2 regions of the Nocardioides sp. CCNWLW239 genome follow, and region 1 is predicted to be linked to the other one. Evidence: riboswitches for the same ligand, from Rfam matches in the RefSeq annotation. Region 1 holds a riboswitch; the other holds the start of a gene.
What was found. Region 1 has a riboswitch for glycine ahead of gcvT (glycine cleavage system aminomethyltransferase GcvT). Riboswitches for the same ligand answer to the same signal wherever they lie in the genome.
Positions count from the first base shown of each region.

Region 1 (5,808 bases):
CCGGCGTCCGCGCGGCCGCGGCGACGTGGGCGCTGCGCCCGACCAGGTTGACGTGATAGCTGCGCGGGCCCTGCCCGGTCGCGACGGCGACGGTCCCCTTGATCCGGTACGCCGTCGCCGGCGGCTCCTCGAGCAGGTCGAGCAGCCGCGACGGCTCGATGGTGCCCGGCGTCGTCACGGTCACCGACCCCGCGTGCTGATGCGACTGGTGGTCGGAGGCCGCCTCGCGCAGCAGCGCGGCGATCGGCAGCTCGTCGGGCGGGTCCTCGGGGACCGCGGCGTCGTAGACGAGGCGCGGGTCGATGCGGCCACCCACGGCGTACGCGATCTGGACCTCGGGGTTGTGCTCCCGCACCCGGAGCTCGATCTGCCGAAGGACCTCGTCGCGCTCGGCGGCGGGCACCAGGTCGGTCTTGTTGACGACGACCAGGGACGCAGCCGCGAACCGGACCGGCGCCGGGCCGCGGCCGTCGTCGAGGGTGTCGAAGTAGGAGGCGGCGTCGACGACCTCGATGAGCCCACCGCGGCGTACCCGTTCGACGCCGCTGAACCGGACCAGCCTGGCCAGCGTGCCGGGCTCGGCGAGACCGCTGGCTTCGACGATCACCACGTCGAGCGCCAGCCGCGGGTGGGTCAGCTTCTCGAGTGCGTCGTCGAGACCGCCTGCGTCGGGCAGGCAGCACAGGCACCCGCCCGCGATCGAGGCCGGCTCGTCCACCTGCCCCGTGACGAGCCCGGCGTCGACGTTGATGTCGCCGAAGTCGTTGACGACCACACCCACCCGGGCACCGGGCTGACGCAGCAGATGGTTGAGCAGCGTGGTCTTCCCCGAGCCGAGATGGCCGGTGAGGATGACCACGGGAACCCGGGTCCTCGTCGCTGGCATCGACCCATCCTAGGACCGGTGAGAACAGTTCCCGATAACGGGCCGCCATCTTGACGGCCGGGATGGCCAGACCTAGGTTGTGCCGCACAACTTCACATCCGCCGTTCGAACCGCAGCGGGAGAGTCCTCACCATCCCGGGTGAGGCGCCGAAGGAGCAAACCTCCCCAGAATCTCTCAGGCCCCATGACCGCTGTGGTGAGGCGACCTCTGGAAAGACAGGGTCCGCAGGATCCTGCACCCACGGTGCAAACCGCTCTCGGGCGGTGAAGCTCTCAGGTAGCGATGACAGAGCGGGGAGGTCACCCGTCCACGGGTGCCTTCGGGCACCCACCAGCAGGGAGCCTCCCGCACACATGACCTCACCCGTCCCTACCCCTCTGCACGAGATCCACCAGGCGCTCGGTGCCTCGTTCACCGACTTCGCCGGCTGGAGCATGCCGGTCCGCTATCGCTCGGAGACGGCGGAACACCATGCCGTACGCACCGCCGCGGGCCTCTTCGACCTGAGCCACATGGGCGAGATCGAGGTGACCGGACCCGAGGCGGGACGCGCCCTCGACCATGCCCTGGTCGGCCGCCCGTCGGCGATCGGCATCGGCCGTGCCCGCTACTCGATGATCTGCGCCGAGGACGGCGGCATCATCGACGACCTGGTCGTCTACCGGCTCGCGGAGGAGCGCTACCTGGTCGTCGCCAACGCGAGCAACGTCGGCGTCGTCGCTCCGGCCCTGACCGAGCGAGCGGAGGGGTACGACGTCCTGGTCCACGACGCCTCGGCCGAGTTCGCGCTGATCGCCGTGCAGGGGCCCGCCTCGGCGGCGATCGTCGCGGCCCTGACCGACCTGGACGTTCCCTCCCTGCGCTACTACGCCATCGACGCCGGCACGGTCGCCGGGGTCGAGGTCCTGCTCGCCCGCACCGGCTACACCGGCGAGGACGGCTTCGAGATCTACTGCGCGCCCGCGTCGGCCGCTGCTGTCTGGGAGGCCATCACCGAGGCCGGTACGCCGCACGGGCTGGTCCCTGCCGGGCTCGCCTGCCGCGACACCCTGCGGCTCGAGGCGGGCATGCCGCTCTACGGCCACGAGCTGAACCGCGACACGACGCCGTTCGAGGCCGGCCTCGGCCGGCTCGTCTCCTTCGACAAGGCTGACGGCTTCGTCGGGGAGGCTGCCCTGGCGGTACGCCGCGAGGAAGGCCCGCGCAGCACGCTCGTCGGGCTCGTGGCCACCGGGCGCCGCTCCCCGCGGGCGGGCTACGCCGTCGTCGACCCGGCCACCGGCGACGAGATCGGCGTCGTCACCAGCGGCTCCCCGTCACCGACCCTCGGCCATCCGATCGCGATGGCGTACGTCCGCCCCGACCTCGCGGTCGTCGGCAGCAAGGTCCAGATCGACGTACGCGGCAGCCGCGAGGACGCCGAGATCGTCGACCTTCCGTTCTACTCCACGAAATGAGCACCGCCATGGCCAACCCGACCCACCTGTCCTACACCGCCGAGCACGAGTGGATCGAGACCCGCGGCGACGTCGCGCGCGTCGGGGTCACCGCCTTCGCCACCGAGGCACTGGGCGACATCGTCTTCGTCGAGCTGCCCGAGGTGGGCACCACGATCACCGGGGGCGAGAGCTGCGGTGAGCTGGAGTCGACGAAGTCGGTCAGCGATCTCTTCGCGCCCGCGGACGGCGAGGTGCTCGAGGTCAACGCGGCCGTCGTCGAGGACCCCGCGCTGATCAACAGCGACCCGTTCGGCACCGGCTGGCTCTTCGAGATGCGTATCTCGGGTGCTGCCGACCTGCTCGACGCCGCGGCCTACGACGCCCTGATCGAGGAGTGACGTGACCGCCGAGGTCGCCGGCTCCGCGGTCGTCGCGACGGCCCTGAGCGCCTTCGACCTGTACTCGATCGGCATCGGGCCGTCCTCCTCGCACACCGTCGGACCGATGCGCGCCGCGAAGACGTTCGTCGACGGTCTCGTCGCGGACGGTCTTCTGGATGCGGCCACGCGGGTGAAGGCCGAGCTCTTCGGGTCCCTCGGTGCGACCGGTCACGGCCACGGCTCGGAGGGTGCTGTGCTGCTCGGGCTCGCCGGGGAGGAACCGGAGACCGTCGACACGAGGGCGTCCTCTGCGCGGGTGACGACGATCCGCGAGACCGGCGAGCTGTGGTTGGGCGGGCGCCGAGCGATCCGCTTCGCCGGTGACACCGACCTGGTCATGCATCGGCGCAAGAGCCTGCCGGGCCACCCCAACGGCATGGTGTTCTCCGCGTACGCAGCCACGGGGGAGGTGCTGCGCGAGCGCACCTACTACTCCGTCGGCGGCGGCTTCGTCGTCGACGAGCATGCGTCGGGCGCCGCGCGGGTGGTGCCCGACCGCTCGCCCGTACGCTTCCCGTTCGCCACCGGCGCCGAGCTGCTCGACATCTGCGAGCGAGAGGGGTTCCGTGTCTCCGACCTCATGCTCGCGAACGAGCTCACCTGGCGTACGCCTGAGGAGATCCGTGCCGGCCTGCTGGAGATCTGGCGGGTGATGGCGGCCTGCGTGCAGGCCGGCTGCGATCGCGATCCGGTGACGGACGGCGTACTTCCCGGTGGACTGCGGGTCCCGCGCCGGGCGCCGCTGCTCTACCGCGACCTGGCCTCCGGAGCCGGCGCCCAGGACCCGTTCCGGGTCATGGACTGGGTCAACCTGTTCGCCCTGGCGGTCAACGAGGAGAACGCCTCGGGCGGCCGCGTCGTCACCGCTCCCACCAACGGCGCCGCCGGGATCGTGCCCGCCGTCCTGCACTACTGGGTACGTTTCGTGGCACCCGAGGCCGGGCTGGACGAGGCCGCGATCGAGGACGGCATCGTCCGGTTCCTGCTCACCGCTGCCGCCATCGGCATCCTGTGCAAGACGAACGCCTCGATCTCCGGCGCCGAGGTCGGCTGCCAGGGCGAGGTCGGCTCGGCCTGCGCGATGGCCGCTGGTGCGCTGTGCGAGGTGCTGGGCGGCACCCCGGAGCAGGTGGAGAACGCTGCCGAGGTCGGCATCGAGCACAACCTCGGGCTCACCTGCGACCCGGTGGGTGGCCTGGTTCAGATCCCGTGCATCGAGCGCAACGCCATCGCCAGCGTGAAGGCCATCAATGCCGCCCGCCTCGCCCTCAACGGCAACGGCTCCCACAAGGTCAGCCTCGACAAGGCGCTGAAGACGATGCGGGAGACCGGCGCCGACATGAAGGTGAAATACAAGGAGACCTCCCGCGGCGGCCTCGCGGTCAACGTCATCGAGTGCTGAGCCGAGAGGCTGCGTGGACGCGCGCCGCCATCGCATGAAATCGCTGGTCACGGGTACCGCCTCCGAGTATGGCGATCACCCTTGTCACCGGGGCATCCAGCGGGATCGGTCTGGCTGTCGCGCGTCTCGCCGCCACCCGCGGAGACCACCTCGTTCTGGTCGCCCGAGGTCGTGAGTCGCTGGACGCCGCTGCGCGTGCGTGCGTGGGGCTGGGGGCGGCATCGACCATGGTGCTGCCGCTCGATGTGGGCGACGACGATGCGGTCCGGGACTGTGTCGGGGCGGTGCTCGACCGGGACGGGCGGCTCGACACGGTCATCCACTGCGCGGGAGTGGTTGCGCTGGGTCGCACGGAGTCCCTGCCCTCCGAACTCTTCGAGGGTGTGCTGCGTACCAATCTCCTCGGGTCGGTCGATGTGGCCCGTCATGTGCTGCCCGTGTTGCGCGGCCAGGGCAGCGGGACGCTGGTCCTGGTCGGATCGGTGCTCGGCCACGTCACGGCACCGTCGATGAGTGCCTACGTCATCAGCAAGTGGGGTGTCCGAGCGCTGGCTCGTCAGCTGCGCCTGGAGAACCGCGACCGACCGGATGTCGCGATCGTGTACGTCGCGCCGGGTGGTGTCGACACCCCCATCTATCGCCATGCCGCGAGTGTCATCGGTCATGAGGGCCGGCCCCCGCCGCCGGTCTCCAGCCCTGAACGAGCAGCGCGGCAGATCCTGCGCCGGGCCGACCGCGGCCGTGGCCGGCCGCAGCTGAGCGTGGCCAACGAGGTGATACGGCTGGAGCACACGGTGCCCCTTCTCCACGAGCGGGTGGTCGCGCCGATCCTCGGCTTCCTGCTCACCGACCTCACCCGTCCCGTCGACCCACATCCGGGCAACGTCCTGGCCGCCATGGACGGCGAGAGCGCGATGCGCGGCGACCGTGGGAATGCGGCCCTGGGGATCGTGCGCAACCTGGTCCTCCGCATAACGCGCCGGGGGAGGGGTACCGCTACCGCCAGTGACCCCGAGCCGCCGAGGACGTCTCCATGAGCACAAATCACAGGCTGGTCCACGCTTCGCCCGAGCACGTGTGGGAGGTCCTCTCGGACGGTTGGCTCTACCCGCTCTGGGTGGTCGGCGCGTCTCGACTGCGTGACGCCGACAAGGACTGGCCGAACGTCGGCTCTCAGCTGCACCACTCGGTCGGCGTCTGGCCGCTGCTGCTCGACGACAGCACCGAGGTGCTCGAGTGCGATCCCGGGAGCAGGCTGTTGCTCCGTGCGCGCGGCTGGCCCGTAGGTGCCGCGCACGTCGAGATCACGGTGGAGCCGGCAGGAGAGGACACCGAGATCACGATTCGGGAGCAGGCCGTCGCGGGCCCGGGCGCACTGGTCCCACGGCTGGTGCAGGATCCGCTCCTCACGTGGCGAAACGTGGAGGCTCTGCGGCGCTTGGCCTTCATCGTCGAACGCCGCCCATGAGCGAGACCGCCTACGACGCGGTCGTCGTCGGGGCCGGACCCAACGGCCTGGTCGCGGCCAACCTGCTCGCCGACAAGGGCTGGTCGGTGCTGGTGCTCGAGGCCCAGGCCACCACGGGCGGAGCGGTCCGTAGTTCCGAGGACGTCCACCCGGGCTTCGTCCACGACACCTT
Region 1 covers NZ_JBBBNW010000009.1:96,227-102,034, forward strand. Annotated here, with positions in the region: gene WBG06_RS25115 (CobW family GTP-binding protein) at 1-886, opposite strand, end outside; glycine riboswitch at 993-1,087, shown strand; glycine riboswitch at 1,089-1,186, shown strand; gene gcvT (glycine cleavage system aminomethyltransferase GcvT) at 1,241-2,344, shown strand; gene gcvH (glycine cleavage system protein GcvH) at 2,353-2,724, shown strand; gene WBG06_RS25130 (L-serine ammonia-lyase) at 2,726-4,168, shown strand; gene WBG06_RS25135 (SDR family NAD(P)-dependent oxidoreductase) at 4,237-5,205, shown strand; gene WBG06_RS25140 (SRPBCC family protein) at 5,202-5,636, shown strand; gene WBG06_RS25145 (phytoene desaturase family protein) at 5,633-5,808, shown strand, end outside.

Region 2 (5,808 bases), on a different contig from region 1:
CGGTCGATCTCCTCCAGGTCGAAGCCCGAGACGCCGAAGGCGTTGAGCACGGCCGACAGGGTCGAGCGCGTCGTCGCCTCGGAGGTCGAGATGCCGACCGTGTCTGCGTCCACGAGACGCAGATGTACGCCGAAACGACGCGCCGCGGTGACCACATCGGCCGCCCGGCCGGGCACGGTGACACACAGCGTGTCGAAGAACGTCTCCGAGACCAGCGGAAGCCCGGCCGACCGGAGCGCGGCAGCCAGGACCGCGGCGTAGCGGTGGGTGCGGGTCGCGATCGTCTTCAGCCCGGCGGGACCGTGGTAGACGGCGTACATCGAGGCGCCGACGGCCAGCAGCACCTGCGCAGTGCAGATGTTGGAGGTCGCCTTCTCGCGACGGATGTGCTGCTCGCGGGTCTGCAGGGCGAGCCGGTAGGCAGGCCGCCCCTCGGCATCGACGGAGACGCCGACGAGGCGACCGGGAAGGTGCCGCTCGATCCCCTCGTGGACGGCCATGTAGCCGGCGTGCGGACCACCGTAGAAGAGCGGGATGCCGAAGCGCTGGGTCGAGCCGACCACGACGTCGGCGCCGAGCGTGCCGGGCGCCTCCAGGACGGTCAGCGCCAGGAGGTCGGCGGCGACGACCGCGAGGCCGCCCCGCTCGTGGGTGGCGTCGATGATCGGCTTCAGGTCGGGAACGCGGCCGGAGGCACCGGGGTACTGGATCAGCACGCCGACCACGTCGCCCTCGGGCAGACCCTCGGAGAGGTCGGCGACGACGACCTCGAGCCCCATCGCCTCGGCGCGTACCTTCACGACCTCGATCGACTGCGGCAGCGCGTCGGCATCGATGACGAACGGACCGGAGCCCTTCCGGTTGGCCCGGTGCACCAGCGCGAGCGCCTCGGCGGCCGCGGTGCCTTCGTCCAGGAGGGAGGAGTTGGCCACCGGCAGGCCGGTCAGGTCACCGACCATCGTCTGGAAGTTGATGAGCGCCTCGAGACGCCCCTGGGAGATCTCGGGCTGGTAGGGCGTGTAGGCGGTGTACCAGCTCGGGTCCTCGAGCACGTTGCGGCGGATCACCGGCGGCGTCACGGTGGCGTGGTAGCCCAGCCCGATCATCGCCTCGCCGGGCTTGTTGGAGGCGGCGATCTCGCGAGCCAGCGAGGCGACCTGCGCCTCGGTCAGGGCACCCGGCAGGTCCAGCGACTCCGCCGACCGGATCCCGGCCGGGACCGCAGCGTCCATCATCGCGGCTACCGAGTCGTATCCGAGCCGCGAGAGCATGGTCGCCTCGTCAGCGGCCGAGAGCCCGACGTGGCGCTCCACGAACGGGGAGGCGGCATCGAGCTCGGACAGGGTGGGCGTGTCGGACACAGTGGCTCCTGAGGGCATCTAAGACAACTCGTAAGCCCTCCCCCTCTGTCACCGCACCTGCGCCGCTTCAGAGTTGCCTGGTCCGCACGGTCGTGGGTGCCTGAGAGTTTCCGGGGAGGAATTGCCCCTTCGGCGCCCCTTCAAGAGGAGCTCTCCCGTGCGGGATGGTCAGCACCACCAGCATAAAGGAAAGACCCCGAGGTCCCGCCTCCGCGGTGCCTCGGGGTCTTGTCGATGCTGAGAGTTCAGCTCCGGGCTTCGCCCGGTCGTCTCATCCGGCGTTGCGGGCGGCGCGCCTGGCGGCCAGCTCGTCGGAGGCCGAGCCGGCCGGCTCGCCGTCCTCGGCCGTACGCTCGCTGGGGAGCTCGGAGAGCGTCCCCTCGATCTCGCGCCAGACACCACCGATGGCGATGCCGAAGACGCCCTGCCCGCCCTGGAGCAGGTCGATGACTTCGTCGTTGCTGGTGCACTCGTAGACCGAGGCGCCGTCGCTCATCAGGGTCACGCGGGTCAGGTCATCGGTGCCCCGCTCACGCAGGTGCTGCACGGCGGCGCGGATCTGCTGCAGCGAGATGCCGGCGTCGAGCAGCCGCTTGATGACCTTGAGGATCAGGATGTCTCGGAACGAGTAGAGGCGCTGGGTGCCGGAGCCGGTGGCACCACGCACACTCGGCTCGACGAGTCCGGTGCGGGCCCAGTAGTCGAGCTGCCGATAGCTGATCCCAGCCGCGTTGCAGGCCGTCGGCCCGCGGTAACCGGTGTCGCTCGGCAGTGGCGAGACATCGTCGGTGAAGAGAAGGCCCTGCTCGTCAGCCTGCTCCGCCGCGCGTTGCGCGTCGACGTCGCCCTGGCTGGGCTTCTGCTCGTGGTCGAACACGATGTCCTCCATCGTCTACTCCGTTGCGCGTAACTCCACTCGGGGAATGAACGGCTGCGGCGGGGGGACCACATCGTTGGAGTTACAACAGAGACAACTACAAGGTAAGCGCCGCAAGGGCCCCGGTCAAAGAACCTGTTCCGGCGTGTCGCCAACCCTAACCCTACGGTTGAACGTGAGGGTTGCGCTGACTCCAGCGCTGCGCGAACTGCGAAGCAATCGCCCACAACCCAGCGCTGGAGCGCTCCTCGTCTGGACTGACCAGAGCGAGGGAGCGAAGCGACTGAGCGGCCGGAAGGAAGACGAGGATCAAGCGCAAGCGCTGCGCGAATTGCGAAGCAATCGCAAATAACTCAGTGGGACTCGAAGTCCTCGGGCGTGATCTCGTCGAGGAACTCGCGGAACTTCTCGATCTCGTCCTCCTGCTCGGCCGGGACGGCGAGTCCGGCCTCATCGAGGACCTCGTCGGAGACCACGATCTTGGTCCCCGTACGCAGCGCCAGCGCGATCGAGTCCGAAGGCCGAGCGCTCACCTCGACACCCGAGGCGAAGACCAGGTTGGCGTAGAAGACACGGTCGGTCACCGACGTGATCTGGACCTCGGAGAGCTCGTTGCCGGTTGCCTCCACGACATCCTTGAGCAGGTCGTGGGTCAGCGGCCTCGGCGGCACCACGCCCTGCTGGGCGAAGGCGATCGCGGTCGCCTCCACCGCGCCGATCCAGATGGGCAGGTATCGCTCACCCGCCACCTCGCGCAGCAGCACGATCGGCTGGTTGGAGGGCATCTCGACTCGGACTCCGAGCACATCGACCTCGCGCATGGGACCAGCCTACCCGCCCGCGCACGCACTCAACGGTCGCGGAGCCCGGACTTCACCAAGGTGGCGTGCAGACGCACCGCGAGGGAGGCGATCTCGCTGCCGATCTGCTCGGCCCGGCCCTGCGCGCCGGTGTTTCCGGGCCGCCGCAGCGGCGCGACGATCTGCTCGATCAGGCCGACCTCACGATCGGCGGCGGCCTTCATCCCCCGCAGGTGACGGGGTTCGATGCCGAACTCGGCCAGCTCCTTGGCCGTGCGCGCGATCGCGAGAGCGTCGGTGTCGTAGTGACCGCTGCGCAGCGGAACCACCAGCGCCATCTTCTCCAGCTCGCTCAGCAGCTCGTCGTCGACCTCGGCCACCTTGAGGAGCTCGCGGCGCGAGATCCGCATGTTGTCGGTGCGACGGAACGCCTCGGGCCCCGGCGCCCCGTCGGGCGTCAGGGCTACCGTCGGGACGGTGGGCACGGTCGCCTCGATCTCGGGCGGCTCGAGACCGCGGTCGATCGCGTCGAGGTGCTCGCCGATGACCTTGAGCGGCAGGTAGTGGTCGCGCTGCATCCGGAGGACGTAGCGCAACCTCTCCACGTCCCGCCGGGAGAACTTGCGGTAGCCCGCGGGCGTGCGCTCCGGCTTGATCAGTCCCTTGTCCTCGAGGAACCGGATCTTCGGGATCGTGACCGTCGGGAAGTCGGGACGCAGCTGGTCCAGGACCTGCCCGATGTTGAGCCGCTCCCCCGAGTCGCTGGCCGGCCGTTGAGGGTCAGGCGTAGCGGCGGCGGCCATCGGCTAGGCGCCTTCGTGCCCGGCGTAGAAGACGAGCCGGAACTTGCCGACCTGGACCTCGTCGCCGTCCTTGAGGACAAACTTCTCGATCCGGTCGCGGTTGACATAGGTGCCGTTGAGGCTGCCGACATCGGAGACCTCGAAGGTGTCGCCGGTGCGCGCGAACTCTGCGTGACGACGCGAGACGGTGACATCGTCGAGGAAGATGTCGCTGTCCGGGTGACGACCCGCGACCACGGTGTCCTGGTCGAGCAGGAAGCGGCTTCCGGCACCGGGACCACGCTGCACGACGAGCATCCCGTTGCCCCGTGGCAGCGCCTCGACGGTGGCCGCCTCGATCGGGCTGAGCACCCGGTCGGAGGTGTCGGCGTCAGCCCCGAGCTGAATCGTCGAGGTCTGGTCGGTCCCGGTCAGGCTTACGCCACACTGCGAGCAGAACCGCGCTTCGTCGGGGTTCTGGCTGCCGCAAGCGGGGCACACGGACATTTTTGAGCTCCAGGTTCATCGAGGGCCGGGCACACACCCTCAAGTGAACGTTGAGGGATGGTAACCGCAACCTATCAGGTCGGCCCAGGTGTTCGGTTGAGTTACGCGTCGAGCGATGCCTCGTACGCCGCAGCGTCGAGGAGGCTCTCCAGCTCGGCAGGATCGGCCGGGGTGATCTCGAAGAGCCACCCACCGCCGTAGGGATCGTCGTTGACCAGCTCGGGCGTGGCGTCGAGCGAGTTGTTGACTGCGACGACCTCACCGGAGATGGGCGCGTAGATGTCGCTGACAGACTTGGTCGACTCCAGCTCACCGCAGCTCTCACCGACCTTGATGGTGTCGCCGATCGCAGGCATCGAGACGTAGACGATGTCGCCGAGGGCGTCCTGGGCGTAGTGGGTGATCCCGATCCGTACGGACCCCTCGGTCTCGCCGGGGTTGCGCAGCCACTCGTGCTCGCTGGTGTACTTCAGGTCCTCGGGGTACACGGGCATCTCCTCATCATGTGTACAGGTCTGGCTACGGAAGATCGTCCCGCGAGCCGGTTGACGAAACCCTACTGCGCCCTACCGGTGAAACCTTCAGCGGGACACGGTGTGGATCGACTCGATGTCGATCTTCTCCTCCGGCTCCACCGTGACCTCCGCGCCCTGCTCCTCGAGCTGGTCCTGCGGGCCCTGGTAGAAGTCGATCGCGCCGGCCAGCGTGTCGGGCGGCCCGATCACCTGGAGTCGGTAGGGCGGGGTGATCAGCTCGCCGCCGACGTTGAGGCCCGGAGCGGGCTGGCTGACCTCGATGGAGGACGACGCGACCAGGCGCACCGCCTCGCCGTCGGCACCCTCGATCTCCATCGCCTCGGCACCGCTGGTGCGCAGCTCCTCGATGAGGTCGAGCAGCGCCGTCAGGCGCAGCGGGTCGGCACCCGGGTCGATCTCGATGGTGATGCCCGGGCCGCTGACGGGCACCGTCCCGGCGATCACCCGGAGCGTGTCGACCTGCTCCTCGGCGCGCTGCAGCGCGGTCTGCTGCTGCAGGGTCTGGTCCTCGAGCTCGTCGCGGGTCGCCTCCAGCTCCTCGATCTGCTCCTGGGCCTTCTGGGTCGTGCCGGCCAGGCCGGAGAGGATGTCGATCAGCTCCTGCTCGCGCAGACCGGCGTACGTCGAGTCCTCGGTGTTCGTCTGGACCTGCACCACCGCCGCGTAGCCGAGTACGCAGAGCAGCACCGCGACGGCCACCTGCCCGCGCCGGAAGTGGGTGAGTGCGTCGAAGAGCCGTGCCCGGCCGACCAGCGGGGCCGGCTCCTCAGCCTCCTCAGGGTCCGTGGGCTCCTGAGGCTCATCAGCCTTCTTGGGCGGCTCAGGTGTCTCGGCGACCTGCTCGGACTGGTCGGATTCGTCGGACTGCTCGGGCGTGTCGTCCGCGGCAGGATCGGCGGGTTCATCGGGCTTGTCGCCCTCCTCCCCCACAGGCTCCTGCGGTTC
Region 2 covers NZ_JBBBNW010000003.1:1,016,842-1,022,649, forward strand. Annotated here, with positions in the region: gene gcvP (aminomethyl-transferring glycine dehydrogenase) at 1-1,379, opposite strand, end outside; glycine riboswitch at 1,439-1,529, opposite strand; gene WBG06_RS16740 (MerR family transcriptional regulator) at 1,633-2,250, opposite strand; gene WBG06_RS16745 (bifunctional nuclease family protein) at 2,592-3,059, opposite strand; gene ftsR (transcriptional regulator FtsR) at 3,089-3,841, opposite strand; gene WBG06_RS16755 (FHA domain-containing protein) at 3,845-4,327, opposite strand; gene gcvH (glycine cleavage system protein GcvH) at 4,429-4,815, opposite strand; gene WBG06_RS16765 (DUF881 domain-containing protein) at 4,909-5,808, opposite strand, start outside.
Region 2: it holds a riboswitch for glycine, as region 1 does, so the genes downstream of both, gcvP (aminomethyl-transferring glycine dehydrogenase) here and gcvT (glycine cleavage system aminomethyltransferase GcvT) in region 1, are expected to answer to the same signal.